DNA from 3 places in the Streptomyces sp. DT190 genome. Region 2 is predicted to be linked to each of the others. Evidence: riboswitches for the same ligand, from Rfam matches in the RefSeq annotation. Region 2 holds a riboswitch; each other region holds the start of a gene.
The links. A riboswitch is a leader RNA that binds a small molecule or an ion and turns the genes downstream of it on or off. The one in region 2 is predicted to bind cobalamin.
Positions count from the first base shown of each region.

Region 1 (10,374 bases), on a different contig from region 2:
CGTCGGTGCTGTCGATCACGGTCTGCACCAGCCGGATGCGGCTTGCGTCGTTGTTCATGCACTCCAGGTGCCCGGCCCGGCCCCGCCCGAACGACCCACTCGGGGGAACCTCCGCCGGCGGACCACCCGATGTCGTTTCCGTCCAAGACGTCCGCCCCGGCCGCGGCCTAGCCTGCTCCCAGAAGCTCAGCCCGTGATGAGGAGACACCGATGCGCAAGTTGGTCTACACCGGATTCATGTCGCTCGACGGCGTCCTGGACTCGCCCGGTGGGCCCGAGGAGGGGCACCGCAGCGGTGGCTGGGTCGTGAAGGACCTGGACTTCGTCCCGGAGGCCTGGTCGCTGAAGGCCGAGGAGCTCGCCGACACGACGGCGCTGATGTTCGGCCGCCGCAGCTACGAGGCCTTCGCGTCGGTCTGGCCCGACTCGGAGGACCACGCCGCCTACAAGGAACTGCCCAAGTACGTGGTGTCGGGCACGCTGTCGGACGACGCCCTCGTGGACGGCTGGGGCCCGTCGACGATCCTGCGCAGCACCCAGGACGTCGCCGACCTCAAGCAGACCGACGGCGGCTCAATCTACATCCACGGCAGTGCCGAACTGGCCCGGCGGCTGTCGGAGGCCGGCCTGATCGACCAGTACAACCTGCTCGTCTTCCCCGTCCTGCTCGGCGCCGGCAAGAGCCTGTTCCACCGGGCCGACCAGGACAAGCAGATGCTGTCCTTGCGGGAGTCGGAATGCTACTCCAACGGGATCCTGAAGCTGATCTACGACGTCAGGCGCTGACCCAGGTCGAGTGCGATCGCGCCGCCCGTGCCCTCGCGCAGTTCACCGGCGGTGCGGCCGACATAGGTGCGCAGCGCCCGGGCGAGGTGCGGCTCGTCGAAGTAGTCGAGCTTGGCGACGACGTCGGCGGCCGTGTCCCCGGACGCCAGCAGTTCCGCCGCCGTACGGGCCCGCTCGATCTGCCGTACCGCCCCCCGCGTCAGACCGGTGGCGGCCCGGAAGCGGCGCTCCACGGTCCGTCCCGACACCGCCGGTTCGTGGCCTCGCAGAACCTCGGCCACGAGCGGGTCACGCAGCACGATCCCGGCTGTGACCAGCCGCTCCACCAGGGCCTCGGCGTCATCGGCACCCGCGGTCTGCCAGCGGGCGCCGTCCAGCCGGAACGTCCGGCGTGTGGTGTCGGGGAGCTCCACGCCGCCGTCGACGAGCTCCGGCGTGGGCAGGATCCGCAGGGCGGTGCCCACGGCGAACTCGATGCCGGTGAAGGCGGCGCCTTCCGGGACGGGGGCGGTGCTCGTCCGGGTCTCCGGGCCGGTGACGGCCGCGTAGGACCGGCCGTCCTGCTCCCAGAACACCAGGCCCCAGCGGACACCCGCCACGGACGTCATCGTCGTGACCTGCTCGCTGGTGCAGGTCCATACGCTGTCGACCCACGGTGAGTCCGACCGGCGGATATCGAAGCGCAGCTCCACACCTCGCAGGATACGACGGGCCGGGCGGCCCTGGTCGGCCGCGCGGGGCGCCCGGTGCCACGCGCGTTCGTGGGCCGCATCGGTCTCCCGCGTCACCCCTGAGGAGCGGGGGCCCGCTGATCCGCTCCGGAAGGCCTGAACGGTGGCCGTGCGGTGGAGGCGAGCAGCGCCAGTCGGTCGGCGCTGTCCGTGCCGGGAGCGGGATGGTAGACGACGAGTGTCTGACCGGCCGCGCCGTCGACACTCAGTCGCTCCCGGTTCAGCCACAGGCCGCCGACCTGAGGATGGTCGATGTGCTTGGGCGCGCCTTCGCACGCCACCACGTCGTGGCGAGCCCAGAGGCGGCTGAACAGGGGGCTGGCGAGGGAGAGTTCGCCGACCAGCTCGACGCACCGGGGGTCGTCCGTGCCCGCGCCGACGGACCGGCGGAAGCCGGCGACCATACCGGCGGCGGCCTTCTCCCAGCCGGGGTAGAGAGCCTGCTCGGCGGGGTCGAGGAAGAGGCTGCGCAGACGGTTGGCGCCCGCCGTGAAGCGCGGTGACAGCGCCGTCGCCGACGGGTTGGCGATGAGGACGTCGAAGCAGCGGCCCTCGACGAGCGCGGGCAGCGGAAGCGTGGCGACGAGCTGGGCGACGCCTTGCGGAACGGTCTCCTTCACGGGCCGTCGCCGACGCCGTCGGGGACGGGCGGCGCCGAGCGCGAGCAGGTGCTCCGTCGCGTCGTCGTCCAGGAGCAGCACACGGGCGAGGGACTCCAGGACCTGCACGGAGGGGTTGCGGTCGCGGCCCTGCTCCAGGCGCAGGTAGTAGTCGACGCTGATGCCGGCGAGCATCGCGACCTCCTCCCTGCGCAGGCCCGGCACGCGCCGCACTCCCACCACGGGCACGCCGGCCTGCTCGGGCGTGACGAGCTCACGGCGGGCGCGCACGTAGTCGCCCAGGAGGTTCGGGTCGCCGGTCATGACCTCACGGTAGTGCGCCCGTCCGCGGCCGCGGGTGGCCCTGTCACCCCCAGGACCGCGACGGCCCTGGCTCGCCGGGCACCGCCACGGCAACGTGACCGGCGCACCCCGTCGATCCCTCCCCCGGCCCCGGCAACGGGCCGGCACAGCAAGGAGCACGACCATGCCGACGTTCCTCCTGGTCCACGGCGCCTGGCACAGCGGCAGGTGCTGGGAGCGGGTGGTTCCGCTGCTGACGGCGGCGGGCCACCGCGTGATCACACCCTCGCTCACCGGATACGGCGACAGGAGCCATCTGGCCGGCCCCGACGTGGGTCTCGACACGCACGTCGACGACATCGTCGGGCTGATCGCCGGGGAGGACCTCACCGAGGTGATCCTCGTCGGGCACAGCTACGCCGGGCTGGTCATCTCGTCCGTGGCCAACGACGTCCCGGACCGGATCGCGCAGCTGGTCTACCTCGACGCGATGGTCCCCGAGGACGGCGAGACCGCGGTCGACGTCCTCCCCCTCACGCAGCCCCTGATCGACCTCGCCCTGCGGTCGAAGAGCGGCTGGCGGGTGCCGCCCCCGCCCGAGATGCCGCCGCCCGCGGGCCTGTTCGGCGTGACCGACCCGGACGATGTCGCCTGGCTGCGCACGATGCTGTCGGACCAGCCGGTGAACTGCCTGCGCGAACCGGTGCGGTTGCACGAGCCGGCCGCGACGAGGATCCCGCGTACGCACATCCACTGCACGGACCTGCCGGAGGGGTTCGTCAGGCGTCCCGTGCCCGAACTGCAGCCCAACGGCACCCCGGCGCAGGTGTGGGAGCTGGCGACCGGCCACGACTGCATGATCACCACACCGGCCGAACTCGCCGAGCTGCTGCTCCGGCTGGTCTGACCCTCCGCACGACCGCGAGCGCCGGGGCCGGTGTCAGCAGCGGCCGCCGCGCTGTGCAGCCGGGACCTCCCGATCGTGGCGCCCGTGGCAGCGCCCGGCCGTGCTCGCCGGCCTGCGGACCCCGCGCGCGCAGGCCCGTCTGGGCCGCCTCGATGAGCCGGCCGGCGCGCTCCAGATCGCCCGTCTGCACGTGCGGGCGGGACTCGCGTGCGTCGAGCAGGACGGCCAGTTCCGGTGAGACCGAGCGCAGGGCGCGGTCCCGGGTCGCGGTGATGAGCTCGGTGGCCTGTGCGGTCCGGCCGAGGCGGACCAGAAGGTCGAACCGGCGCAGCGCGATGAAGACCTCGTCGCTGAGGCTGAGTACTCCGAACGCACCGGACAGCCGTTCGGCTTCCCGCAAGTCGTCGAGCGCGGCGTGGAGTTCGCCGTCGTACGGGCGCAGGAGTGAGCGCAGTGGCAGTGCCGTGGCCACGGCCCAGTGGTCGCCGGCCCGGGTGAAGCAGTGCAGGGCTGCCGAGACGTCGTCGCGTGCCTGGTCGAGGTCGCCCTGGTTCTCGGCGGCATGGGCGCGTGAGATGCGGGCGTAGCCGGCCAGCCAGAGGTCCGGCCCGTCGACGAGGCCCTGGACGAGCGCCTCGCTCATTTCGGATGGGTGGAGGAGGGCGAGTCTGACGATGGTCAGGGCACCGGCGAAGCCGGGGAGTTCGCGGTGGCACAGCAGACGGTCGGTGAGGGCCGACAGGTCCTGCCCGTCCTCGTGGAAGAGGTCGGTGAACAGCGCGCTGCGGCTGGTGCGGGAGTCGAGCCGGAGCAGCGCTCGGGCGATGTCGTGCCCGGCGCCCGGGTGCTCGGTCGGCAGTGCGACCGTCCGCCCGAGCCAGTGGGCGGCGTCCTCGTGGCGGCCGCGGATCCGCCAGCACCAGGTCAGGTCGAGCGCGAGTGCGGTCGCGGCGTCGGCGGCTCCCCTGTCGCAGAGGTGGCGCAGGGCGGCGATCACGTTGTCGTGCTCGGCGCGCAGCGTGTGCAGGGCACCGAAGTGGCCGGGGCCGCGGGTCAGCGGATCGTAGTGGGCCACCAGGTCTGCCATGGAGTGGGCGGCCAGCTCCCGCACGCCGGCCAGGGTGCCGTGCGCGGCCAGGCGATCCAGACCGTACTCCCGGATCGTCTCCAGCATGCGGTACCGGCCGGTGTCGGGCTCGAGGTGCAGCAGGGAGCGGTCGACCAGGTCGGCGAGGAGTTCGGGGATGCTGCGGACGGGCACGGTCGTCCCGGTGCAGACCGCGGCGGCCGACGCGGGTCTGACGCCGCCGGGCAGCACCGCGATGCGTTCCGCGACCGTACGCGCGTCCTCGTCCAGGAGGTCCCAGCTCCACGCGATGACCCCGCGCAGCGTGCGGTGGCGGGCGGAAGCGGTCCGGCTGCCGGTGGTGAGCAGCCCGAACCGGTCCGACAGCCCATCGGCCAGGTCGGTCAGGGAGAACGTGCGCAGGCGGGCCGCCGCCAGTTCGAGGGCGAGCGGCAGACCGTCCAGTCCGCGCACGATGCGCGGCACATCGGCGAGCGTGTGGTCGTCGACCTCGAATCCGGGGCGCACGGCGGCTGCCCGCTCGGTGAACAGGCGTACCGACGGTGCGTCGCGGACCTGCTCGATGCCCGCGTCCGGGCCGGGCAGGGGCAGGGGCAGGGGGCCGAGCGGGACCAGCGTCTCCCCGTCGATGGCCAGGGGCTCGCGGCTGGTTGCCAGCACCCGCAGTCCCGCGCACCGCGGCAGCAGCGCCGCGATCAGGTGCGCCGCGGCGTCGATCACATGCTCGCAGTTGTCGACGACGAGCAGGCTCTCACGGCCGTCGAGCCGGTCGGCCAGGACGTCGACATCGTCGGAGGGTTCACCGCGTCGCACCGAGTCGTCGAAGAACGCGGAGCCGCGCAGTCACCGTCCATCACCCCCTCAGCCAGGTCCCCGCCCTCTGGTGCCCGTACCGGCCGGCCCCGGCCCGTGGCCGGGGATCAACCGGACTCGTGTGCGTGCGGGGTGGTCGTGGGCGGCTCGGCCGGGCGTTCCCTGCCGCCGTCTCGGCCTGACGCCACGACGAGGACGAGCCCCACCACGACGGCCACGGCGGCCACCCGGCCGGCGGCCCGCGCCACCCAGCCCGGCATCGCCCGGGCCGGCAGCGGCCCGCCCTCCCGGCGTCTTGGCGCGCCCAGCCGTTCGGCCCGCCGGGCGGGCCGCAGCAGGCGCAGCAACAGCAGGACGGCGACCGGGAGTTGCAGCAGCCACAGGACGGTGCGCGGCCATTCGCCGTACCAGACGTTGGTGCCGTACAGCAGGGTGTGCCACACGCTCAGGACGTAGACGACGATGACGAAGCGGTGCAGTCGGCGCCAGGTGTTGCCGCCGATACGGTGGCGGATGTAGAACAACAGGCCCAACGGGACGGCCAGATACAGAGCGCCCTGGCCTAGGGGGATGGCGATCCGGCCGGTTCCGGAGTCGTACCAGCCGGGCACGAACGTGTCCGCGAATCCCGCCCACAACCGCTGGGCCCATGCCAGTTGGGCCTCATAGCACACGAGTTCCGCCGCGAACATCAGCGCGTGCGCGAACATCAGGGCCATCGTGGTCAGGCTCGTGGTGCGGTGCCAGCGTTCCAGCACCTGCCGTGACACCCGCAGCCGGGTGGGGCGCGGCCCCGACAGCAGCAGGCCGAGCATGACCGTGCCCCAGGCCCACAGCAGGCCCGACCAGCCGAATGCCTGGCTGAGCAGATACATCCAGTAGGTGCCGGCGTCGTTCATGAACGGCATGACGGCGACCGTCGCCGCGTCACCCGACTCCATGCGGGCGTACAGGAACGCGAAGACCGCCATCGTGACCAGCACAGCCGCGCTCGCGTCGGGGAGCGCGGCACGCAGGTCGGCTCGCAGGACGACACGCTCGGGCGGGCGCTTGTCCCGTGCGGGTGGCGGGTTCGTCGTGCCGCTGTCCTCCGGCGTCGTCTCTGGCAGCATCCTGGGCCTTCCGGGCGCGGTCCTCCGCGGGGAGGTGAGGGTGACGTCGACGCCCCAGTGTGACGAGCGTGGCCGGGATCACCGAGGGCACATCCGGCCAGAGTCGTTCTCCCGGTAGGCCGGATCGGTTCAAGGTTCCGGTGCCGCCACCCGACCGACCGCATCCGGACAACTCCGGCCCCGCCCCTGCCGCAGCGGCGGGAGCCGCCCTACGCTGATGGACGCAGTCGGTTCGAGCTCCCGGCCGTCAGGATCCGGTGGCGCGACGCAAGAGGGAACCCGGTGGGAATCCGGGGCTGTCCCGCAGCGGTGAGTGGGAACGACAGCCGTCAACAGCACTGGGTCCGAGTCGTGCGGGGGCCGGGGAAGCGACGGCCGGTAGGTGCCCACTGGTGAGCGGTGTCCCCGGTGAGCGAGCCCACGAGTCCGAAGACCTGCCACTGCGCCCGTAGGCGATCTGCGGGCTGTGCACGGTGACCTCGAGGACCGGGTCGGCGGCAAGGGAAGGTTCGTGAGGGCCGTACCGTGTCCGGCGTCTGCCACGGCACGCTGGGCGAGCTGTATCAGGGCCCGCTGCGGGCGGGCACGGAGCCGGACATCGCCATCGTGTCGTTCCCCGTGGACCGCCACTCCTGGACACACTTCACCGAAGGGACCGAGCCGCCGGGCGCGCCGCCACTCGGCGAGAAGGCCGCCCTCGCGGCCCGGCTCTTTCTGGAACACTTCGGGCTCACGCTGCCGCCGGGTCGCTGGAGTGCCCACTCCGACCTGCGGGTGGGTGTGGGGATGGCGAGTTCGACCGCCGACATCGTTGCCACCCTGCGCTGCCTGTTCCGGCTCTTCGCGCTGCCCTACGACAGGGACGTGGTGCTGGGCATCCTGGCGGCGGTCGAGCGGGCCGACAGCGTCTTCCTCGAGGAGTTCGCGCTGTACCTCAGTGGCCGGCATCGGATGGTGCGGCGCCTGGGCACGGACATCGGCTTCCACACGGCGTACATCAGCGAACCCGGGACGGTGGACACCACCGCCGTCACCGACCTGCTGCTGGCGCACTACCGGCGGCACGGGGAGGAGTACGAGCGGTGCCTGACCGACCTGCTGAAGGGCTTCGCCTCCGGCGACCCGGCCGCCGTCGCCCGGGCGGCCACAGCCAGCGCGACCCTGTCGCAGAGCGTGCTGCCCAAGACGACGTTCGACAGCATGCTCGGCCACCAGGAGCGGTTCGGCGCCGACGGCATCTTCGTCGCCCACACCGGCTGCCTGATCGGCTACCTCTTCCCCGGTCGCCTGGACGCCGACCAGAAGTCCGACCTCTCCGCCTTCTTCCACTCGCTCGGCCACCAGTGTTCCTTCGCCCAAGGAGGCTACGGGTGATCCACCCCCACATCGCCGACGCCCTGAAGGTCCCCGACCTCGGGTGTGGTTCGTGTACAGCGCAGTGGAGTTGCGGCGGATGGTGGCGGAGGTGGGGTTCGGCCGGGTGGAGGTCTTCGGCGGCTTCGACGGCCGCCCCTACGACGAGAACGCCGAGCGGCTGATACTGCGGGCAGTGCGTGAGGCGTGAGGGCCTGGCAGGGGCGCTCGGGCTTGTTCGCACGCCCTTTTGGCCACTTGCCGGCAGGCCGTAGAATCAGCGGGTCATCACCGCGACGGGAGACAGGAAGCCGGTGCGAATCCGGCACGGTCCCGCCACTGTGACCGGGGAGTGCACCCTTCAACACGCCACTGCGCGCCGCGCGGGAAGGCGAGGGAAAGCGTCGATCCGGGAGTCAGGACACTGGCCTGTCGCGGGCCCGTTCCGAGGAGCGCGGACTCCCAGGAGGCTTCACGTGTACGACGGCACGTCCCGTCCCCCGCTGTTCACCCCTGCCCGCCGACGCCGTGCCCTGCGCGCGACGGCTGCGGCCGTGGCCCTGTCGGCAGCACTGCTGACCGCTGGCTGCGGATCGTCCCAAAACACCGCCCAGGACACGAAAGCCACGGCCCCGTCGGCCGGGGGCTTCCCCGTCACCGTCGACAACTGCGGCGTGAAGACGACGTATGACAAGGCCCCCGAGCGTGTCGTCACCATCCACCAGCACCCGGCGGAACTCATGCTGTCCCTGGGCCTGAAGAACCGCATGGTCGGCACCGCCTTCCCCGACTCCGCCGTCCTGCCCGAGCTGAAGAGGGACTACGAGGCGATCCCCGAACTGGCGAAGAAGGAGCCCTCCTTCGAGACCGTCCTGGAGGCCGAGCCGGACCTCGTGTACGGCGGCTACGGCAGCGCCTTCGCCGAGAACGAGGGCCGCTCCCGCAAGGCGTTCGCCGACGTCGGCATCGACACCCACCTCAACCGCGAGTACTGCGGCAAGAAGCGCGTGACGATGCAGGACTCCTACGACGAAGTCCGCACCGTCGGCACGATTTTCGGCGTGCCCGACCGCGCGGACAAACTGGTCGCCGACCTCCAGGCACGGGTCGACAGAGCCACCAGCGCCGTCAAGGGCAAGCGCCCGGTGTCCGTCTTCGTCTATGACAGTGGCGACAAGACCGCCTTCACCGCGGGCGGCAAGAGCCTGGGCACCGAACTGATCCGGCTGGCCGGCGGCAAGAACGTCTTCGCCGACCTCGACGACGTCTTCGGTGACGTCTCCTGGGAGCAGGTCGTCGAGCGCAAACCAGACGTCATCGCGATCTACGACTACGCGGGCGCCGGAAGCGTCGAGCAGAAGAAGAAGTTCTTGCTCGCTCAGCCCGCTCTGCGGGACGTGCCCGCCATCAGCAACAAGCGGTTCGTCGTGCTGCCGCTGACCGCGACGCTGGTAGGCGTGCGCTCGGCATACGCGGTGCAGGACCTGGCCCGCGGCATCCATCCCGAGAGCTTCGCGTGAGGGCCCCGGTCACCGCCGCCGCCGGGCGGGCCGTGCGAGCGGGGAAGCGGGACGACAGGCGCGGCGGCGGGGCCGGTCTCACCGTCACGCTCGTCGTCCTGGCCGTCCTGCTGGTGGTATCCGCCACAGCGGGCTTGGCGATCGGTTCGGTTCAGGTACCGCCCGGCCAGGTGTGGGGCATCACGACGCACGCGCTGGGCGCCGACTGGGTCAAGCAGGACTGGTCGCGGGCGCGGGAGACCATCGTGCTGGACGTCCGTGCGCCACGGGTACTGCTCGGCGCGGTGGCCGGTGCCGGGCTCGCCGTCGTGGGGGCCGCTTTGCAGGCTCTGATCCGCAACCCGCTCGCCGAGCCCTACCTGCTCGGTGTCTCCTCCGGGGCATCGCTGGGCGCCGTGGTAGTGATCGTCTTCGGCATCACTGTGTTCGGGCCGGTGTCGCTGTCCGTTGCCGCGTTCGCGGGCGCGCTCGGCGCACTGCTGCTCGTCTACTCAACCGCTCGCACCGGCGGCCGGATCACCTCCGCGCGGCTGGTCCTGTCCGGAGTGGCCATCGCCGCGGTCCTGACCGCGGTGCTGTATCTGCTGCTGCTGACCACCGACCGGGGCAATGAGGCCCGCGCGGTCCTCGCCTGGACCCTCGGCGGCCTCGGCGGCGTCAACTGGGACACTCTGTGGTTGCCCAGCGCTGCCCTGCTGGTGGGCATCGCCGTCCTGATGGTGCAGGCCCGCAACCTGAACCTGCTCCTCGCCGGCGAGGAGGCCGCCACGACCATGGGGCTGGACGTGGCCCGCTTCCGCGCACGCATGTTCGTCCTGCTCTCCCTCGTCACCGGCGTCCTCGTGGCGGCGTGCGGGCCGATCGGCTTCGTTGGGCTGATGCTGCCGCACATCGTCCGCCTGGCCGTCGGCGGCGACCACCGCCGCGTCCTGCCCACGGCCGCACTCGGCGGCGCGGTCTTCCTCATCTGGGCCGACATCGCCGCACGCGTGGTCGCCGCCCCCATGGAGATCCCCGTCGGCGTACTCACGGCCCTGTGCGGCGGCCCGTTCTTCCTGTGGCTGATGCGCCGCGACGCACGGCAGACCACCGACCGAGGAGGGGCATGACCGCCACCGAACTCGTCATCGACGGCGTCACCCTCACCGCCGGTGCACACCGCC
Region 1 is NZ_JBNCNM010000016.1:88,534-98,907, forward strand. Features, by position in the region: gene ACPXCS_RS26165 (VOC family protein) at 1-58, opposite strand, end outside; gene ACPXCS_RS26170 (dihydrofolate reductase family protein) at 211-786, shown strand; gene ACPXCS_RS26175 (helix-turn-helix domain-containing protein) at 768-1,478, opposite strand; gene ACPXCS_RS26180 (helix-turn-helix domain-containing protein) at 1,571-2,440, opposite strand; gene ACPXCS_RS26185 (alpha/beta fold hydrolase) at 2,604-3,326, shown strand; gene ACPXCS_RS26190 (ATP-binding protein) at 3,280-5,226, opposite strand; gene ACPXCS_RS26195 (ferric reductase-like transmembrane domain-containing protein) at 5,334-6,338, opposite strand; cobalamin riboswitch at 6,550-6,793, shown strand; gene ACPXCS_RS26200 (hypothetical protein) at 6,864-7,712, shown strand; gene ACPXCS_RS26205 (hypothetical protein) at 7,765-7,902, shown strand; cobalamin riboswitch at 7,941-8,138, shown strand; gene ACPXCS_RS26210 (ABC transporter substrate-binding protein) at 8,168-9,211, shown strand; gene ACPXCS_RS26215 (FecCD family ABC transporter permease) at 9,244-10,320, shown strand; gene ACPXCS_RS26220 (ABC transporter ATP-binding protein) at 10,317-10,374, shown strand, end outside.
Region 1: another riboswitch for cobalamin. It lies ahead of ACPXCS_RS26200 (hypothetical protein); the one in region 2 lies ahead of ACPXCS_RS11565 (ribonucleoside-diphosphate reductase subunit alpha).

Region 2 (10,374 bases):
GAGAAGACGCGGGCGTGGCTGCTCGAAAAGCGGCTCATGCCCGCCGACAAGGTGGCGGAATATGCCGACGGCCTGTGCTACACGGACCTCATGGCCGGGTACTACATCGGCGCCTCCGACGAGGTGATGCAGGCCATCGCGGACTACAGCGCCTGGTTCTTCGTCTGGGACGACCGTCACGACCGCGACATCGTGCACGGTCGCCCGCTCGCCTGGCGGAAGCTGCGGGACCGGCTGCACGCCGCGCTCGACTCCCCCGGGGAGCACCTGCACCACGAGGACCCACTGGTCGCCGGGTTCGCCGACAGCGTGCAGCGGCTGTACGGGTTCCTGCCCCGGACGTGGAACCTCCGGTTCGCCCGGCATTTCCACGCGGTGATCGAGGCGTACGACCAGGAGTTCCACAATCGCACGCACGGCATCGTGCCGACGGTCGAGGAATACCTCCGGCTGCGCCGGCTCACCTTCGCGCACTGGATATGGACGGACCTGCTGGAGCCGACCGCGGGGTGCGAACTCCCCGACGCCGTGCGGAAACACCCGGCCTTTCGGCGGGCGGCGCTGCTGAGCCAGGAATTCGCCGCCTGGTACAACGACCTCTGCTCGCTGCCGAAGGAGATAGCGGGCGACGAGGTGCACAATCTCGGAATCAGTCTCATCACCCACGAGGGGCTGACGCTGGAAGAGGCGGTCGTGGACGTCAGGCGCCGGGTCGAGGAATGCATCACGGAATTCCTCGACGTCGAGCGGGAGGCGTCACTGTTCGCCGACGGCCTCGACGACGGCACCGTGGGCGGAAAGGAACTGAGCGCCGCCGTCCGGCTCTGCCTGAGCGATATGCGGAACTGGTTCAGTTCCGTCTACTGGTTCCATCACGAGTCCGGCCGGTACATGGTCGACAGCTGGGACGACCGGTCCACGCCCCCGTACGTCAACAACGAAGCGGCAGGTGAGAAATGACCGTCGAGTCTGTGAAGCCCGAAACGCCCCTGGCCCCGGAGCTGCGCGAGCCGCCCCGGGCCGGCGGCGGGGTCCCCGTCCTCGGGCACGGCTGGAGGCTGGTGCGCGACCCGCTGGCGTTCATGTCCCGGCTGCGCGACCACGGCGAGGTGGTCCGCCTCAAGCTCGGCCCGAAGACGGTCTACGCCGTGACCACCCCGGATCTCACGGGCGCGCTGGCGCTGAGCAACGACTTCATCATCGCCGGACCGCTGTGGGAGTCCCTGGAGGGCCTGCTCGGCAAGGAGGGCGTGGCCACGGCGAACGGCCCGCGCCACCGCCGCCAGCGGCGCACCATCCAGCCCGCCTTCCGGCTCGATGCCATCCCGGCCTACGGGCCGATCATGGAGGAGGAGGCGCACGCGCTCACCGAGCGCTGGACGTCCGGCGAGACGATCGACTGCACCTCCGAGTCCTTCCGGGTGGCCGTGCGGATCGCGGCCCGCTGCCTGCTGCGCGGCGACTACATGGACGAGCGCGCGGAGCGGCTGTGCGTCGCCCTGGCCACCGTCTTCCGCGGGATGTACCGGCGGATGGTGGTCCCGCTCGGGCCCCTCTACAACCTTCCGCTCCCGGCCAACCGCGAATTCAACCGGGCTCTGGCCGATTTGCATCTCCTGGTCGACGAGATCGTTGCCGAGCGCCGCGCAAGCGGTCAAAAGCCGGACGATTTGCTGACGGCATTGCTGGAGGCGAAGGACGAGAATGGCGACCCCATCGGGGAACAGGAGATCCACGACCAGGTCGTCGCGATCCTCACTCCGGGCAGCGAAACCGTGGCGTCCACGATCATGTGGCTGCTGCATATGCTCGCGGAACACCCTGAACACGCCGACCGGGTGCGCGACGAAGTGCAAGCCGTCACCGGTGGGAGGCCGGTGGCATTCCAGGACGTCCGAGAGCTCAGGCACACCAACAATGTCGTGGTCGAGTCCATGCGATTGAGCCCCGCGGTGTGGATTCTGACGCGGCGGGCGGTACGGGACACGGAACTCGGCGGTTACCGGATTCCGGCCGGGGCGGACATCGTCTACAGTCCGTACGCGATCCAGCGCGACGGGAAGTCGTACGAGCGGAACCTGGAGTTCGATCCCGACCGCTGGCTGCCGGAGCGGGTCAAGGCGATCCCGAAGCACGCCATGAGCCCGTTCAGCACCGGCAACCGCAAGTGCCCCAGCGACCACTTCTCGATGGCCCAGCTGACGCTGATCACCGCGGCGCTGGCCGCGAAGTACCGCTTCGAGCAGGTGGCCGGCTCCGACGACAGCACGCGGGTCGGCATCACGCTGCGGCCGAACGACCTGCGGGTACGGCCGGTGGCGAGGTGAGAACCGCGGGCCTCAGGCCGCCTCGGGGCCCCTGAACGTACGCCGGTAGGCGTGCGGCGTGGTTCCGACCGACCGGACGAAGTGGTGGCGCAGCGTGGCCGCGTTGCCGAACCCCGTCCGGCCGGCGATCGCGTCCATCGTCTCGTCCGTCGCCTCCAGCAGCCGCTGCGCCAGCAGCACGCGCTGGCGCAGCACCCAGCGGTAGGGGGTCGTCCCCGTCTCCTGCTGGAAGCGGCGGGCGAACGTGCGCGGGGACATGAGGGCGCGGGCGGCCAGCTGCTCGACGGTCACCTCCTCGTCGAGATGGCGCTCCATCCACGCCAGCACCTCGCCGATCGTGTCGGCCTCGGAGTGCGGCAGCGGGCGCTCGATGTACTGGGCCTGGCCGCCGTCGCGGTGCGGCGGCACCACCATCCGGCGGGCGATCTTGTTGGCCACCTCGGAGCCCTGCTCCTTGCGGACCAGGTGCAGGCAGGCGTCGATGCCGGCGGCGGTGCCCGCGGAGGTGATCACCGGGTCCTCGTCGACGTAGAGCACGTCCGGCTCGACCACCACCCTGGGGTAGCGCACGGCGAGCTCCCGCGCGTGCTTCCAGTGCACCGTGCAGCGGCGGTCGTCCAGCAGTCCGGCCGCGGCCAGGACGAAGACGCCGGAGCAGACGCTGAGCACCCGGGCGCCGCGGTCCACGCCGCGGCGCAGGGCCTCCAGCAGCTCCGGCGGGAACGTGCGGGTGGAGTAGCCGTCCCCGGCCGGGACGGCGATCAGGTCGGCCGTCTCCAGCCGCTCCAGGCCGTGCTCGACCCGCAGCGACAAGCCCGAGGCCATGCGCAGGGCGGGGCCCTCGGCCGAGGCCACGGCGAAGTCGTACACCGGCAGGCCGTCGTCACTGCGGTCGGTGCCGAAGACCTCGCACACCACACCGAGTTCGAAGGGGGTCACGCCGTCGAGCAGGGCGACGGCCACGTTCTGCAGCATGCCCCCAGTGTGCCTCGCCGCTGGCAGTAATTCGAGGGTCTGCGGCAGTACTGCCACTGACCGTAAGGACCATTCGGCGCGACAGTGGTGTCCATGGACACGAACCAGGCACAGACACTCATCGCAATGGTCTTCGTACTCGGGACGCTGGTCCTCCTGGTCCTCCCGTCCGTGATCGGCCTCGTGCGCGACCGGCGCATCGACCGGCAGATCCGGGAGGCCCAGGAGACCCGCGACGGAGCGCCGGCTCAGAAGTCCTCGTCCAGGTCGACGGTGCCCTCCACCGCCACCTGGTACGCGGAGGGCCGCCGCTCGAAGAAGTTGGTCAACTCCTGAACCCCCTGGAGCTCCATGAAGGAGAAGGGGTTCTCGGAGCCGTACACCGGAGCGAAGCCCAGGCGGGTCAGCCGCTGGTCGGCGACGCACTCCAGGTACTGCCGCATCGACTCGGTGTTCATGCCCGGCAGGCCGTCCCCGCACAGGTCGCGCGCGAACTGCAGCTCGGCCTCGACGGCCTCCCGGAGCATGTCCGTCACCTCCTGCTGGAGCCGGTCGTCGAAGAGCTCCGGCTCCTCCTTGCGGACGGTGTCGACCACGTCGAACGCGAACGACATGTGCATGGTCTCGTCACGGAACACCCAGTTGGTGCCGGTGGCCAGACCGTGCAGCAGGCCCCGGCTGCGGAACCAGTACACGTAGGCGAAGGCGCCGTAGAAGAACAGGCCCTCGATGCAGGCCGCGAAGCAGATCAGGTTGAGCAGGAAGCGGCGGCGGTCCGCCGGTGACTCCAGCCGGTCCAGCCGGTCGACCGAGTCCATCCACTTGAAGCAGAACCCGGCCTTCTCCCGGATGGACGGGATGTTCTCCACGGCCGCGAAGGCCGCCGCGCGGTCCTCCGGGTCGGGCAGGTAGGTGTCGAGCAGTGTCAGGTAGAACTGGACGTGCACGGCCTCCTCGAAGAGCTGGCGGCTCAGGTACAGCCGCGCCTCGGGGGAGTTGATGTGCTTGTACAGCGTCAGCACCAGGTTGTTCGCGACGATCGAGTCGCCCGTCGCGAAGAACGCCACCAGCCGGCCGATGAGGTGCTGCTCCGCGGGGGAGAGCTTGGCGAGGTCGGCGACGTCCGAGTGGAGGTCGACCTCCTCCACGGTCCAGGTGTTCTTGATGGCGTCCCGGTAGCGCTCGTAGAAGTCCGGGTAGCGCATCGGGCGCAGCGTCAGCTCGAAGCCGGGGTCGAGAAGGTTCTGGGTGCTCATTACTGGCAGGCCTCGCAGGACTCGGGGTTTTCCAGGGAGCAGGCGACCGCTTCGGGGTCCGGGGTGGCCTGCACGGGGACGGTGGCCTGTGCGGCGCGGGCGATCCGGGTCGCCGGGCGCGAGCGCAGGTAGTACGTCGTCTTCAGCCCGGACTTCCAGGCGTAGGCGTACATCGAGGAGAGCTTGCCGATGGTCGGCGTCTCAAGGAACAGGTTCAGGGACTGGGACTGGTCCAGGAACGGGGTCCTGGCCGCCGCCATGTCGATCAGGCCGCGCTGCGGGATCTCCCACGCCGTGCGGTAGAGGGCGCGCACGTCCTCGGGGATCCAGGCGAAGCCCTGCACCGAGCCGTTGGCCTCGCGCAGCGCCTCCCTGCTGCGGGCGTCCCACACGCCGAGCCGCTTCAGCTCGTCCACCAGGTAGGAGTTGACCTGGAGGAACTCACCCGACAGCGTCTCGCGCTTGAACAGGTTGGACACCTGCGGCTCGATGCACTCGTACACGCCCGCGATGGAGGCGATGGTGGCCGTGGGCGCGATGGCGAGGAGCAGGGAGTTGCGCAGGCCGGTCGTGGCGATCCGCGTCCGCAGGGCCGCCCAGCGCTCGGGCCAGGTCAGCTCCACGTCGTAGTGGTCCGGGTGCAGCACGCCCCGGGCCGTGCGGGTCTTCTCCCAGGCCGGCAGCGGGCCGCTGCGCTCCGCGAGGTCGGCGGAGGCTTCGTAGGCGGCGAGCATGATGCGCTCGGCGATACGGGTGGACAGGGCCTTGGCCTCGGGGGAGTCGAAGGGCAGGCGCAGCTTGAAGAAGACGTCCTGCAGTCCCATGGCGCCGAGGCCGACGGGGCGCCAGCGGGCGTTGGAGCGGCCCGCCTGCTCGGTCGGGTAGAAGTTGATGTCGACGACCCGGTCGAGGAAGGTGACGGCCGTGCGGACGGTCTCGTCCAGGCGCTCCCAGTCGATGTCCCCGTCGGCCACGAACGCGCCGAGGTTGACCGAGCCCAGGTTGCAGACCGCCGTCTCGCCGTCGCTGGTGACCTCCAGGATCTCCGTGCAGAGGTTGGAGGAGTGCACCACGTGGCCGGGCTCGGCGGTCTGGTTGGCGGTGCGGTTGGCGGCGTCCTTGAAGGTCATCCAGCCGTTGCCGGTCTGCGCGAGGGTGCGCATCATCCGGCCGTACAGCTCACGCGCCGGCAGCGTCTTCCTGGCCAGGCCCTTGGCCTCGGCGGCCCGGTAGGCGGCGTCGAACTCCTCGCCCCACAGGTCGACCAGCTCGGGCACGTCCGAGGGGGAGAACAGCGACCACTGCGCGTCGGCGTTCACCCGCCGCATGAACTCGTCGGGCACCCAGTGCGCCAGGTTCAGGTTGTGCGTGCGCCGGGCGTCCTCGCCGGTGTTGTCGCGCAGTTCCAGGAACTCCTCGAGGTCGGAGTGCCAGGTCTCCAGGTAGACGGCGGCCGCGCCCTTGCGGCGGCCGCCCTGGTTCACGGCGGCGACGGAGGCGTCGAGGGTCTTCAGGAACGGGACGATGCCGTTGGAGTGGCCGTTGGTGCCGCGGATCAGCGAACCCCGGGCGCGGATGCGGGAGTAGGCGATGCCGATGCCGCCGGCGTGCTTCGACAGGCGGGCGACCTGGTGGTAGCGGTCGTAGATGGAGTCCAGCTCGTCCTTGGGGGAGTCGAGCAGGTAGCAGGACGACATCTGGGGGTGCCGGGTGCCGGAGTTGAAGAGCGTGGGGGAGGAGGGGAGGTAGTCGAGGCGGCTCATCAGCCGGTAGAGCGCCGCGACTTCGTCCACCGCCCGTGCGGTGTCGTCCTCGGCGAGGCCGCTCGCCACGCGCAGCATGAAGTGCTGGGGCGTCTCGATCACCTTGCGGGTGATGGGGTGGCGCAGCAGGTAGCGGCTGTGCAGCGTGCGCAGGCCGAAGTAGCCGAAGCGGTCGTCCGCCTCGGTGTCGATCAGGGCGTCGAGCCGGGCCGCGTGGAGCCGGACGAAGTCGGCGGTGCGGTCGGCGATGAGGCCCTCACGGTGGCCCACGGCGACCGACTGCGTGAAGGACGTGACGCCCTGGGAGGCGGCCTCGGCGCGGATGCCGATGGTCAGCAGCCGGGCGGCCAGCCGGGAGTAGGCGGGGTCCTCGGAGATGAGACCGGCGGCCGCCTCCGTCGCCAGCTCGCGGAGCTCCGACTCGTCCGCCCGCGCGGACCGGCCGCGCAGGGCGGCGGCGGCGACCCGGCCGGCGTCCGCGTCGGGGAGGTCGGCGGTCAGCTCGGTCAGGGTCCGCAACAGGGCGGCACCGGGAGCGTCGTGCTCTTCTTCGGCGGCTGAGACCGGATCGGCTGGCGCGATGGTCACGTGGGGCTCTCCCTCGCTCGGCACGGGGCCTCGTCGAGGGCAGGGGGCAGCACACGAACGCACGCGGCGTCGCGTCCACCGGCCCATTCCACGAGGCCCGGACGTCAGGCACGCCGGCCGGGTGGCCGGGTGCACTGTCGGCAGGTCCTCGGACTGACGCCCAAACCCCCGTGAAAGGGCATGGGTACACCGTTGCGGGACAGTTCCGGATTCGCACCGGATTCCCCTGCGGCGACAGCGAGCATGAGCATACATCTTGTGCCGCGTTCGGTTGGCACCCCCAGATGTTGTGTCGCGCTGGTTTCAGAGCGTCAGCTGGTAGGTGTGCAGAGTGATCTCCGGCAGGCGCGGGACGGGCGCCGGGCGAACGACGGCGGGCCGCCGTGAGGTGTTCTCACGGCGGCCCGCTGCGGGTCGTTCGTCGTGCGGGGCGCGGTGCCGGGCGCCCTGGAGGTCAGTGCGACGAACCGGCGGTGGCGGGCGGCAGTTCCACCTGCACCCCGGGGTCGCCGGCGTCGGCCGTGTAGTCCTCCGGCTTGGTCTCGTCGATGCCGTCGGGCGCCTTCAGGGCCTTGAGGACGAACGTCAGGACCACCGTCACGACCACGTTCAGGACGAACGCCGTCAGACCGATGTAGCCGATCTCGCCGATGCCCGGGATCTCCTTGGAGGAGCCGCCGAAGTGCTTCTGCGTGGGCGAGGCGACGCCGTAGGCGGCGACCGTGCCGTAGACCATGCCGACCGCCCAGCCCGCGAGCAGCGCCCAGCGGTGGAACCAGCGGGTGAACAGGCCGCCGACCAGGGCCGGGAAGGTCTGCAGGATCCAGATGCCGCCCAGCAGCTGGAAGTTGATGGCCACCGTCTTGTCCATGGTGAGGACGAAGGCCAGCGCGCCCACCTTCACCAGCAGGGACACCAGCTTGGAGACCTTGGTCTCCTGCGCGGGCGTGGCGTCCGGCTTGATGAAGTCCTTGTAGATGTTGCGCGTGAAGAGGTTCGCGGCCGCGATGGACATGATGGCCGCCGGCACCAGCGCGCCGATGCCGATCGCCGCGAACGCCACCCCCGCGAACCAGTCCGGGAACATCGTCTCGAACAGCTGCGGGATCGCCAGCTGCCCGTTCTGCACCTTGATGCCGGCCGCGATCGCCATGAAGCCGAGCAGCGCCAGCAGGCCCAGCATCAGCGAGTACAGCGGCAGGATCGTGGTGTTGCGGCGGATCACCTCACGGCTCTTGGAGGACAGCGTCGCCGTGATGGAGTGCGGGTACATGAAGAGCGCCAGGGCGGAGCCCAGCGCCAGCGTGGCGTACGTCCACTGGCCCGCCTCCGGCGGTGTCAGCGCGCCGCGCGGCGCGCCCGTGGCCGGGTTGGTCTGGCTGAACGCGTCACCCGCCTTGGCGAAGATGTCGTCGAAGCCCCCCAGCTTGATCGGGATGTAGATGATCGCCACCGCGATGACGATGTAGATCAGGGTGTCCTTCACGAACGCGATCAGCGCGGGCGCCCGCAGACCCGACGAGTACGTGTAGGCCGCCAGCACACCGAAGGCGATCAGCAGCGGCAGGTCCTTGATGAACCAGTTGGTGTCCTCGCCGCCGCCGACGCCCATCACGTCCAGCACGGCCTGGATGCCGACGAGCTGCAGCGCGATGTACGGCATCGTCGCCAGGATGCCGGTCAGTGCCACCGCCAGGGACAGCCCCTTGGAGCCGAAGCGGCCGCGCACGAAGTCGGAGGTGGTCACGTAGCCGTGCTTGTGGGAGACCGACCACAGGCGCGGGAGGAACGTGAAGATCAGCGGGTAGACCAGGATCGTGTAGGGCACGGCGAAGAAGCCGGCCGCGCCCGCCGCGTAGATCGCCGCCGGCACGGCGACGAAGGTGTACGCCGTGTACAGGTCGCCGCCGAGCAGGAACCACGTGATCCAGGTGCCGAACGAGCGCCCGCCGAGGCCCCATTCGTCCAGGCTGTGCTCGTTCTCGGCCTTGCGCCAGCGCGCGGCGAGGAAGCCCATGACCGTGACGGCCAGGAAGAAGAAGATGAAGACGGCGAGCGCGACGCCGTTCACGCCGTCCTTCACTCCGACGCACCGCCCTTCCCGGCCGAGCGGGCGCGCTGGTCACGCTGCCACAGCTTGAAAGCGATCATCGTCAGCACCGTCGAGATCAGCACCCACGCCATCTGGTACCAGTAGAAGAACGGGATCCCGATGAAGGCCGGGTCGGTCTTCGCGTACGAACCGACCCACAGCATGGCCACGAAGGGCGCTATGAGACAGACGGCGATGACGACGCGCGTCGGCGTCACCACCGGCCCTCTGCTGATTTCCGGGGCTTGCGACATCAGGCGGCTCCGTCCCCTCAAGTGATCACCTGTGCAATGCGCAGGCAATCTAGGTCAGGGTGCGGCGACAGCGGAACCCCTCGTCCGCAATGCGGTACCCAAAAGCAACGGGAGTTCCGCCGCGGGCCGGCTACTCCTGAGGGCGCTTCAGACGGGCCACGAACTTGTACCGGTCACCCCGGTACACCGAGCGCACCCACTCCACCGGCTGGCCGTCGCGGTCCAGCGAGTGCCGGGAGAGCATCAGCATCGGCAGGCCGACGTCCGTGCCGAGCAGTCCGGCCTCGCGCGGGGTGGCCAGGGACGTCTCGATGGTCTCCTCGGCCTCGGCGAGATGGACGTCGTAGACCTCGGCGAGCGCGGTGTAGAGGGACGTGTACTTCACCAGCGACCGGCGCAGGGCGGGGAAGCGCTTCGCGCTCAGGTGGGTGGTCTCGATGGCCATGGGCTCACCGTTGGCCATGCGCAGGCGCTCGATGCGCAGCACGCGTCCGCCGGGCGTGATGTCGAGCAGCCCGGCGAGCCGGTCGTCGGCGGTGATGTAGCCGATGTCCAGCAGCTGCGAGGTCGGTTCCAGCCCCTGGGCGCGCATGTCCTCGGTGTACGAGGTCAGCTGCAGGGCCTGCGAGACCTTCGGCTTGGCGACGAACGTGCCCTTGCCCTGGATCCGTTCCAGCCGGCCCTCGACGACCAGTTCCTGCAGCGCCTGGCGCACGGTCGTGCGGGAGGTGTCGAACTCCGCGGCGAGGGTGCGCTCGGGCGGGACGGGCGTGCCGGGCGCCTGCGTCTCCGTCATGTCGAGCAGGTGCTTCTTCAGGCGGTAGTACTTGGGCACGCGCGCGGTACGGACGGGTACCCCGTTCTCGTTCTCCGCACTGCTGACGTCGGTGCTCATGCTCCGCCTTCCCGGCCAGGTCCGCCGACACGATCTCACTTGTATACCGTCGGCGCTTTGTTTGGTCTAGTCCACCACTCCAAGTGGTCTACCTGAAGTATGGCCCGTGCAGCCGGTTTTTCGCTGGCTTCTTACTTAAAGGTTCCTGCATATGTAGGTCACATAACGGCTGGTCAGAGCCTTCTCGCGACCCTTGACAGGCTGGTTGGCCTGGGCCAAGCTCC
Region 2 is NZ_JBNCNM010000005.1:32,305-42,678, reverse strand. Features, by position in the region: gene cyc1 (epi-isozizaene synthase) at 1-960, shown strand, start outside; gene ACPXCS_RS11585 (cytochrome P450) at 957-2,327, shown strand; gene ACPXCS_RS11580 (helix-turn-helix domain-containing protein) at 2,340-3,302, opposite strand; gene ACPXCS_RS11575 (hypothetical protein) at 3,396-3,638, shown strand; gene ACPXCS_RS11570 (ribonucleotide-diphosphate reductase subunit beta) at 3,551-4,558, opposite strand; gene ACPXCS_RS11565 (ribonucleoside-diphosphate reductase subunit alpha) at 4,558-6,909, opposite strand; cobalamin riboswitch at 7,032-7,160, opposite strand; gene mctP (monocarboxylate uptake permease MctP) at 7,364-8,992, opposite strand; gene ACPXCS_RS11555 (DUF3311 domain-containing protein) at 8,989-9,255, opposite strand; gene ACPXCS_RS11550 (GntR family transcriptional regulator) at 9,386-10,150, opposite strand.

Region 3 (10,374 bases), on a different contig from region 2:
GACGACGACGAACGGAAACCCCGTCCCACGGGCTCCCGCCGCACACCGCCCGTCCGGCTCGGCGACGACGGACGCGGGCCGTCTCGCGGGTCCCGCCGCACCGGTCCGCCCGGCACGGCGACGACGAACGGAAACCCCGCCACACGGCACGCCGCCGCACACCGCCCGTCCGGGACGGGCGGACGGGGTATCCGTCTTGCGGGACGGCGGCGCACGACCCGCACGGCACGGCGGCGACGAACAGGGACCCGTCTCACGGGACCGCTCCCCCGCGGCCCGCCCGGCACAGCGGCGACGGACGCGGGTCCTTCTCACGGGGCCCCGCCGCACGCGGCCCGTGCGGCGCAGCCGCTGCCCCCCCCCCCGCAGGCCTGTCCGCTGCCGCGCGGTCACACGGGACCGTGTCCGCGCTGCCCCGCACCGGCGGGGTCGTCCGGTCCGGTGAAGGCCGGCCCCGCCCGTGCGGTGCCGGGGCGCGCACCGGAGCCGAACGCGGCGGACCGGGCCCGGGGACTCAGTCCAGCGTGCCCAGGAAGCGCACGTGGGGGCGGTCTCCGGGGCCGTCCGTGTGGACGGCGGCCCGTACGCCGTACACCTCGGCGATGAGCCGCTCCGTGAGGACGCCGGCCGGTGTCCCGCCCGCGACGACCCGACCCGCGCGCAGCACGACGACCCGGTCGCAGTACATCGCCGCGAGGTTGAGGTCGTGCAGGGCGACGACGGTGGTGACCGGCAACCGGGCGACCAGGGCGAGCAGATCGAGCTGGTGGTGGATGTCGAGGTGGTTGGTGGGCTCGTCCAGGAGGAGTTCGCGGGGCTCCTGGGCGAGCGCGCGGGCGATCTGGACGCGCTGGCGTTCGCCGCCGGAGAGGGTGTGCCAGGCCCGGCCCGCGTGGTCGGCCATGCCGGTGCGCTCCAGGGCGGCCCGTACGGCCCGCTCGTCGTCCGCCGTCGCGGGTGTCCAGGCCCGCCGGTGCGGGATGCGGCCCAGCCGTACGACGTCCTCCACCGTCAGCTCGACCTGGGTGTCCGACTGCTGCTCGACGACGGCGAGGCGACGGGCGACGGTGCGGCGGGGCAGGTCGCCCAGCGGTGTGCCGTCGAGGGTGACGACTCCCGCGGACGGGGTGAGCAGCCCGGCCATCAGCCGCAGCAGCGTGGACTTGCCGGAGCCGTTGGGGCCGAGGACGCCGACGGTCGAGCCGGGCTCCGGCGCGAGGACGACGCCGTCGAGGATCAGGCGCCCGTCGGCACGGCGCCCGACCCGGTCGGCCCGCAGCCCGCCGGCCCCGTGCCCGGCCTCGTCGGCACCACGCCCGACCTCTTCCGCACCCCGACCGACTTCGTGGGCACCACGCCCGGCCCGTTCCGCATACTCGGCCCGTTCCGCATACTCGGCCCGTTCCGCATACTCGGCCCGTTCCGCATGCGCGGCCCGCTCGGCATGCGCGGCCCGCTTCCCGCGTTCGGCGCCCCGGTCCGCGCCGTCCTCGTCCCGTGCCCCCGCCCCGCTCACCGCACCCTCCGCGTCCGGTACAGCACGGCCACGAAGGCCGGCACCCCGATCAGCGAGGTCACGACGCCGACCGGGACCTCCCGGGGATCGAGGACCGTCCGGGCCAGCGTGTCCACCCACACCAGGAAGACCGCGCCGGCCAGCGCCGTGACCGGCAGCAGCCGGGCGTGCCCGGGTCCGGTCAGCGCGCGGGCGGCGTGCGGCAGGACCAGCCCGACGAAGCCGATCGCCCCGGCCGAGCTGACCAGCGCCGCCGTGAGCAGGGCCGTGACGCACAGCAGCACCAGCCGGGTGCGGGCCACGGACACCCCCAGCGCGGCCGCCGCGTCCTGCCCGAAGGCGAAGGCGTCGAGGGTACGGGCGTACGCGAGGCACACCACCAGGGCCACGGCCAGCACGGCCAGGCACAGCCACACGTCGGTCCAGCCGACCCCGCCGAGCGAGCCGAGGAGCCAGAACAGCACGCCCCGGGTCGTCTCGGCGTCCGCGGACGTCATCACCACGAAGGACGTGAGGGCCGAGAACAGCTGCATGGCGGCGACCCCGGCGAGGACCACCCGGTCGGTGGTGCCGCCCAGGGTGTGGCTGAGCAGCAGCACCAGCGCGAAGGAGACCAGGGCTCCGAGGAACGCGCCGGCGGAGACGGAGACGGCACCGCCGCCCGCGCCCAGCACGACCACGAGCACCGCGCCGGTGGAGGCGCCCGAGGAGACCCCGAGCACGAACGGATCGGCGAGCGGGTTGCGCAGCAGCGACTGCATCACCGCCCCGCACACGGCGAGTCCGGCCCCGCACACGGCCGCGAGCAGGGTGCGGGGCAGCCGCAGTTGCCACACGATGCCGTCCCGGATCGGCGTCAGGTCCGAGCTGCCGAGGCCGAGGTGGGCGGCCACCGCGGACCACACCTCACCGACCCGGATGTCGGCGGGGCCGATGGTGATGGCCACGGCCAGGGAGGCGACGAGCGCGAGGGACCCGGCCGCACCCAGCGCGAGCCCGGTCCGGCGGCGGGGCCGGGCCCCGGCGTCCGCGAGTCCCTTGGCGGTCACTTCACCAGCCCGAACCGGCGCAGCCCCGCGGCCACGCGTTCCACACCCTCGACCGTGCGGATGGTCGGGTTCATGGCCTGCCCGCTGAGCAGCACGTACCGCTTGTGCCGGACGGCGTCCATGTTCTTCGTGGCCGGGTTGGACTCCAGGAAGGCGATCTTCTTCGCGGCCGATTCGGCGGTCTGCGACCTGCGGGTCAGATCACCGATGACGAGGACGTCGGGGTCACGGTCGGCGACCGTCTCCCAGTTGATCTGCGGCCACTCCTCGTGCGTGTCGTCGAAGACGTTCCGCGCGCCCAGCGACCGGGTGATGATGCCGGGCGCCCCGCAACAGCCCGCCATGTAGGGCGACTCGGAGTTGGCGAACCAGTACAGGAGGGTGACGTCCGAGGCGTCGACGCCCGCGGTGGCCTTCCGCATGCGCTGCCGCAGGGAGGCCACGAGTGCGTCGCCGCGCTCGGGCACCCCGAAGACGGCGGCGAGGTCGCGCACTTCGCCGTAGACGGTGTCCATGCCGAGGGCCTCGTCGCGGGCGCCGTCGCCGCCGCCCGAGTTGTCCTTGCCGGCGCAGTCGGACGGGGAGACGTAGGTGGGGACGCCGAGCTTCTCGAACTGCTCACGGGTGGCCACGCCGCCCTGCCCGAGGGTGGAGACGAAGGAGGCGGCGACGAAGTCCGGGTCGGCGTCCAGGACCCGTTCGAAGGAGGGGTTGCCGTCGGCGATGCGCGGCACGGAGGCGTCGGCCTTCTCCAGCCCCTTCATCACGGGGTCGGTCCAGGTGGCGGTGCCCGCGAGGCGGTCGGCGAGGCCGAGGGAGAGCAGGATCTCGGTGGTGCCCTGGTTGAGGGAGACGGCGTGCCGGGGCGGGGCCTCGACGCGGACCGCGTGGCCGCAGTTGCCGAGGGTGACGGCGGCGGCCCGCGCGGGGGTGGGCCCGGCGTCGCCGCAGCCGGTCAGGAGCAGGGAGCCGGCCGCGAGCAGCACGGCGGCACGGGCGGGTGGGGCGAGCGGCACGGGAACCAGTCCTCAGTCGTCGAGGGCCCGATCGCGGAGCCCGGTCGTACGGTGCTCCCCCGCCGCGCTCCGGCCGCGGGGGCCGCCAGCAGGTCTTCGGACTCGGGTTCACCCGGATCGGAGCGCCTTCCCGGACTCACGTGCCGGAGTCCAGTGGCCGAGGCCCCGCCCGTCCCCCTCACCGCTGCGCGTCAGTTCCGGATTCGCACCGGATTCCCTGACCCACGTACATGGGTTCGACTGGCCTCGGCAAGCTATCACGGGGGCTCCCGGGGAATCACCGCACGTCCCGCGGCGTTGCCGGGAGAGCACTTCTTTCACGACGTTCCGAGGAGGCCGCCGGTGTACGGCGACGAGGCAAAGGTCCGCAGGATCCTCAACGAGCTCGGCGACACCTGGGCCGTGGTGGGCCTGTCGTCGAACCGGCAGCGCGCGGCGTACGGCGTCGCGGCGGTGCTCCAGCGCTTCGGCAAGCGGGTCGTGCCCGTCCACCCGAAGGCCGAGACGGTGCACGGCGAGCAGGGGTACGCGAGTCTGGCGGACATCCCCTTCGACGTGGACGTCGTGGACGTGTTCGTCAACGGCGAGCTGGCCGGAGCCGTCGCGGACGAGGCGGTCGCGACGGGCGCGAAGGGCGTCTGGTTCCAGCTGGGCGTGGTCGACGAGGCGGCGTACGAGCGGACCCGCGCCGCGGGCCTGGAGATGGTGATGGACCGCTGCCCGGCGATCGAGATCCCGCGGCTCGGGCGGTGACCGGCGCGGCTCCCCGCCCCGGGGCGGGGAGCCGATGCGCCCCTCCGGCCGTCGTGCGGGTGCCCGCCCGCTGACGCCGGCTCCATAATGAGCGGCATGGCCAACCCCCCGCCGCTCCCCGGCTCCGGCGCTCCGCAACGCTTCCCGGTCGTCGTCGTGGGCGCCGGCCCCGCCGGTCTGACCGTGGCCAACATCCTGCGGGCCGCCTCGGTGGACTGCCTGGTGCTGGAGACCGAGACCCGGGAGTTCATCGAGCGGCGGCCCCGCGCCGGGGTCATCGAGGAATGGGCCGTGCGCGGCCTGGAGAAGCGCGGTCTGGCGCGCAACCTGCTGGACCGCGCGGAGCTGCACACCGCCTGCGAGTTCCGCTTCGGCGGGGAGCGCTACCGCTTCTCCTACGGGGAGCTGACGGGCAGCCACCACTTCGTCTACCCGCAGCCCCTGCTGGTGACGGACCTGGTCCGCGAGTACGCCGACGTGCGCGGCGGCCGGATCCGCTTCGGCGTCCGGGACGTCCGGCTCCACGACCTCGACTCCGACCGGCCCTCGGTGTCGTACGTCTGCCCCGACACGGGTGAACGGCAGGTCGTGCGGACGCAGTTCGTCGCCGGGTGCGACGGGGCGCGCGGGGTGACCCGGGCGTCGCTGCCCCCGGAGCGGGTGCGCGTCGCCCGGCACGACTACGGCATCGGCTGGCTGGCGCTGCTCGCCGAGGCGCCGCCGTCCGCGGACTGCGTGCTGTTCGGCTGTCACGCCCGCGGGTTCGCCGGGCAGATGCCGCGCAGCCCGGAGGTGACGCGCTATTACCTGCAGTGCCCGCCGGGCGACGACCCGGAGAACTGGCCGCACGAGCGGGTCTGGGCGGAGCTCCGGGAGCGGCTCGGAGCGTCCGGCGTGCCGCCGCTGACGGAGGGGCGGCTGATCGAGAAGCGCGTGCTGGACATGCACGACTACGTGGTCGAGCCGATGGTGCACGGCCGGCTCTTCCTCGCCGGCGACGCGGCCCACCTGGTCGCCCCCATCGCCGCCAAGGGCATGAACCTCGCCCTGCACGACGCCTTCCTGCTGGGCGATGCGCTGGTGGACCACCTCACCCGGGGTGAGGACGGCGGTCTGGCCGGCTATGCGGAGGCGTGCCTGAGGCGGGTGTGGGACTACCAGGAGTTCTCGCACTGGCTGTCGGAGGTGTACCACGGCACGGCGGCGGGCGACCCGTTCCGCGCGGGTACCACGCTGGCCCGGCTGCGCCGCCTGTTCACCTCGCCCGCGGCGGCGGCCGCCTTCGCCGAGCAGTACCTCGGGACGGCCGCGCGGTACTGACTCAGTCGTGCGGGGGGTGGTCGCCGATGCGGTGGTCGGCCACGTTCAGCGCCTCGTCGACGAGTCGGCGCAGATGGCCGTCGCGCAGGGAGTAGACGACCCGGCGGCCTTCCTTCCGTGTGCTCACCAGACCCGCGAGCCGCAGGCGCGCCAAGTGCTGGCTGACGGCCGGGCGGGCCGCTCCGCACGCCTGGGTCAGGGTCGTGACGTCGGCCTCTCCCCCGGTCAGGGCGTGCAGCAGGGCGAGCCGGGTCCGGTCCCCGAGCAGCGCGAGGAGTTCGGCGGCGAGCGCGAACTGCTCCTCGCCCGGGTCACGCGGATGCGTATCGTGCGCAGGTGACAGGTGCATGCGTGCGCTCATACGCACATAATGGCGCCAGGGACGCACGCGCGTCCACTCGCCCGCACCGCCGAAGGGAACACCCGTGAGCGACCGGCACGAGCACTCCCACCCCCACGGTCACCCCCACGAGCAGCAGCACGGCCACGACCACGACAGCGATCGCGGCCATGCTCATGACCACACCCACGGCCACGGTCACGGGCCCAGCCCCGGCCCCGGCCACCGGCACGGTCCGCGTCACCGCCTGGGGCACCTCCTCACCCCCCACTCGCACGAGACGGCCGACAAGGTCGACTCCGCACTGGAGTCCTCGGCGCGCGGCATGCGCGCGCTGTGGGTCTCGCTCGCGGTGCTCGGCGCGACGGCGCTGGCCCAGGCGTTCGTGGTGGCTGCCTCCGGTTCGGTGGCCCTGCTCGGGGACACGGTGCACAACACGGCGGACGCGCTGACCGCCGTGCCGCTCGGCATCGCGTTCGTGCTGGGGCGGCGGGCGGCCACGCGCCGCTTCACCTACGGCTACGGCAGGGCCGAGGACCTGGCGGGCCTGGTGATCGTGCTGACGATCGCCGCGTCGGCGGTCTTCGCCGGCTGGACGGCGATCGACCGCCTCCTCGACCCGCGCCCGGTCGAGCACGTCCCGGCGGTCGCCGTGGCCGCGCTGGTGGGGTTCGCGGGCAACGAGTGGGTGGCCCGCTACCGCATCCGCGTCGGCCGCGCGATCGGTTCGGCGGCGCTGGTCGCCGACGGACTGCACGCCCGCACGGACGGGTTCACGTCCCTGGCCGTCCTGCTGGGCGCAGGCGGCTCGGCCCTGGGCCTGCACCTGGCCGACCCGGTCGTCGGCCTGGCCATCACGGCGGCGATCGCCCTGGTCCTGCGGGACGCGGCCCGGGAGGTGTTCCGGCGGGTGCTGGACGCCGTCGACCCGGCCCTGGTCGACCGGGCCGAGCAGGCGCTGAGCGAGGTGCCCGGCGTGCGCGGGGTGGGTGAGCTGCGGCTGCGCTGGATCGGCCACCGGCTGCGCGCCGAGGTGGCGGTCGTGGTGGACGGCGACGCGACGGTGCGCGAGGCCCACCGGATCGCGGTCGACGCGGAGCACGCGCTGCTGCACGCGGTGCCCCGCCTCACCGCGGCCCTGGTGCACGCGGACCCGGAGCCGGTCCCCGGCGAGAGCGATCCCCACCTGCCGCTGGCGCACCACGCGGCGGCGCAGCTCAGGACACCCCGAGCCCTTCCAGGACCACCGCGCCCGGCAGTTCCGCGAACGCCTTGCCGGGGACGAGGAGCTTGCCGCGCCGCCGGCCGCTGCCGACGAGCACGTACGGCAGATCGACCACGGCGGCGTCCACCAGCACGGGCCAGCCGTCCGGCAGGCCGAGCGGGGTGATGCCGCCGTACTCCATGCCGGTCTCGCCGGTGGCCGTGTCCATCGGCGCGAAGGAGGCCTTGCGGGCGCCGAGTTGGCGGCGCACGACGTTGTTCACGTCGACCCGGGTGGTGGACAGCACCACGCAGGCGGCGAGTGTGACCTCACCGCCGCGCTTGCCGGTGACCACCACGCAGTTCGCCGACCGCTCCAGCAGCTCCGGACCGTAGTGCTCCACGAAGGTGGCGGTGTCCGCCCATTCCGGTGCGGTGTCGACGTAGAGGATCCGCTCGGCCGGGACGCCGCCGCACCAGTCGCGTACGGCGGCGGCGACGGGGCCGGTGAGTTCGTCCAGGCAGTCGGGGGCCGGGCGGGCGTCGTCGAAGTGTCCGATGGGTGCGCGCATGGCCGCACGCTAACAACTTCCGGGCGCCTTCGAGCGGGGTGTCTCAGGGCACGGGCGGCACCGAGACGGCCATGACCATCTCCATCGGCGCGTCGCCGGTGTTGCCGTAGGTGTGCGGCACGTTGGCCTCGAAGTGGACGGTCGCGCCCGCGGGGACGCGGTGCTCGACGCCGTCGACGGTGAGCGTCAGCTCGCCCGCCGTGACGTGGAGCAGTTCGGTGGTGCCGGCCGGGTGCGGGTCCGAGGGGCTGGACTCGCCGGGCATCAGCCGCCAGTCCCACATCTCCAGCGGTCCGGGCGCCTCGGTGCCCGCGAGCAGCCGGTTGTAGCTGCCGGCGTCGGTGTGCCAGAGCCGTACGGCCTGGTCGGCGGGGACGATGCGGACGTTCGGGCCCTGCTCGTGTTCCAGCAGCGTGGTGATGCTGACGCCGAGCGCGTCACCGATCTTGACGACGGTGCCGAGGCTGGGGTTGGTGCGGGCCTGCTCGATCTGGATGAGCATGCCGCGGCTGACGCCGGCCCGGGCGGCGAGCACGTCCAGCGTGAAGCCGCGCACCGCGCGCCAGTGCTTGACGCTGCGTGCCAGGGACTGGGTCAGCAGGTCGAGGTCCGACACATTCCGTCCAATATTCTGTATGACACAGTGCAACAGGGCGCACTATGGTGGGGTTGACCTGATCGTTCACCGAACTGTACTGCGAGGTCCGACCCCCATGACAGCGCTCTTCGCCCTGGCCACCAGCGTGCTGTGGGGCCTGGCCGACTTCGGCGGCGGACTGCTGACCCGGCGCGTTCCCGCGCTCACGGTGGTCGTCGTCTCGCAGTCGATCGCCGTGACCGTGCTGGGGGCGGTCGTCGTGGCGACCGGCGGCTGGAGCGAGGCGGGACCGCAGCTGTGGTTCGCCGTGGCGGCCGGCCTCGTCGGGCCCGTGGCGATGCTGGCCTTCTACAAGGCGCTCGCGCTGGGTCCTATGGGCGTGGTCTCGCCGCTCGGCTCGATCGGCGTGGCCGTGCCCGTCGGTGTGGGCCTGGTGCTGGGCGAGCGCCCCGGACTGCTGCAGTTCGTCGGCATCCTGGTCGCCGTCGCCGGGATCTGCCTGGCGGGCGGCCCTCAGTTCCGCGGCGCACCGGTGCAGCGTCAGGCCATCGCGCTGACCCTGCTCGCGGCGTTCGGCTTCGGCGCCGTGATGGCCCTGATCGCGGAGGCCTCGACAACGCTCACCGGCCTGTTCCTCGCCCTGTTCGTGCAGCGGGTGACGAACGTCGCCGCCGGCGGCCTCGCGCTGTACGTCTCCGCGCGGCGCGGCGCGCCCGCCCTTCCGGCGGACGGCTTCCCGTGGCGCGCCCTGCCGGCCCTGGCCTTCGTCGGTCTCGCGGACGTCGCCGCCAACGGCACCTACTCGATCGCGGCCCAGCAGGGCCCCGTGACCGTGGCGGCCGTCCTCGCCTCGCTCTACCCGGTGGTGACGGCGGTGGCCGCGCGCGGCTTCCTGCGCGAACGGCTGCGGGCGATCCAGGCGGCGGGCGCGGGACTGGCCCTGGTGGGTACGGTCCTGCTGGCGTCGGGCTGAGCCCGGCCGCTCAGGAGCCCGGCTCCAGCTCCGCCAGCCCGGCCGCCGCCTCCTCGTCCAGCTCGGCCAGACGGGCCGCCGTCTCCTCGTCGAGTTCCGACAGTGCCCGCAACTGCTCGGGGGTGACGCCCTCCGGTATCGGGACCGGCGCCGGGGTGCGCAGCGGCGGCTGCCAGCCGTCGGCGGCAGTCCAGCGCCGTACGACGCGGGCCGGAGCGCCCGCCACCACGGCGTGGTCCGGCACCGCGCCCCGCACCACCGCGCCCGCGGCGACCACCACGTTCCGCCCGATCCTTGCCCCGGGCAGGATCACCGCTCCGGTGCCGATCCAGCAGCCCGTGCCGATCTCCACCGGCTCCATCCGCGGCCACTGCTTGCCGATCGGCTGGTGCGGGTCGTCGTAGGAGTGGTTCGTGGACGTCACGTACACGTACGGACCGAAGTAGCAGTCGCTGCCGATCGTGACCGTGGTGTCGGCGATGACATGGCTGCCGCGGCCCAGCACCACCCCGTCGCCGACGCGCAGGATGGGGTCCGGGCCGAGGTCCAGGTCGGGCATCAGGCCGGCCGTGAGCGTGACCTGCTCGCCGATGATGCAGTGGGAGCCGAGGTGGATCCAGGGCTCGCCGAAGACCGTGCCGAGCGGGAACGCCAGCCTGGTACCTGTTCCCATGGCGCCGAACCGGTAGCGCCCGGGGTGCTCGGCGGTCACCGAGGCCGTGCGCTGCAGCCAGGCCCAGCCCGCGTGGACGGCGCGCTGCGCGAGGCCCCGCCGCCAGGATGAGAACGTGTTCTTGCGCTTCGGCACGAGCTCACGGTACTCAGCCGACCGAGTCGGCAGGGGCCGAGGGCCTGTGATCTTCGCCCTACCCGGTGGCGTACGGTGCGGTGTGTCCACGACATCTCTGGAGGCGGGCATGGCACAGCGGGCGATGATCACCGGGATCGGCGGCAGGGAGCCGGAGATCGACGACACGGCGTTCGTGGCGCCGACGGCGTCGGTGATCGGGGGCGTGACGCTGGGGGTCGGGGCG
Region 3 is NZ_JBNCNM010000008.1:1,808-12,181, reverse strand. Features, by position in the region: gene ACPXCS_RS16130 (ABC transporter ATP-binding protein) at 515-1,279, opposite strand; gene ACPXCS_RS16125 (FecCD family ABC transporter permease) at 1,513-2,505, opposite strand; gene ACPXCS_RS16120 (ABC transporter substrate-binding protein) at 2,562-3,581, opposite strand; cobalamin riboswitch at 3,652-3,841, opposite strand; gene ACPXCS_RS16115 (CoA-binding protein) at 3,924-4,334, shown strand; gene ACPXCS_RS16110 (4-hydroxybenzoate 3-monooxygenase) at 4,431-5,654, shown strand; gene ACPXCS_RS16105 (ArsR/SmtB family transcription factor) at 5,656-6,015, opposite strand; partial or broken gene ACPXCS_RS16100 (cation diffusion facilitator family transporter) at 6,080-7,207, shown strand; gene ACPXCS_RS16095 (YbaK/EbsC family protein) at 7,212-7,769, opposite strand; gene ACPXCS_RS16090 (XRE family transcriptional regulator) at 7,813-8,385, opposite strand; gene ACPXCS_RS16085 (EamA family transporter) at 8,483-9,340, shown strand; gene ACPXCS_RS16080 (acyltransferase) at 9,351-10,148, opposite strand; gene ACPXCS_RS16075 (gamma carbonic anhydrase family protein) at 10,258-10,374, shown strand, end outside.
Region 3: another riboswitch for cobalamin. It lies ahead of ACPXCS_RS16120 (ABC transporter substrate-binding protein); the one in region 2 lies ahead of ACPXCS_RS11565 (ribonucleoside-diphosphate reductase subunit alpha).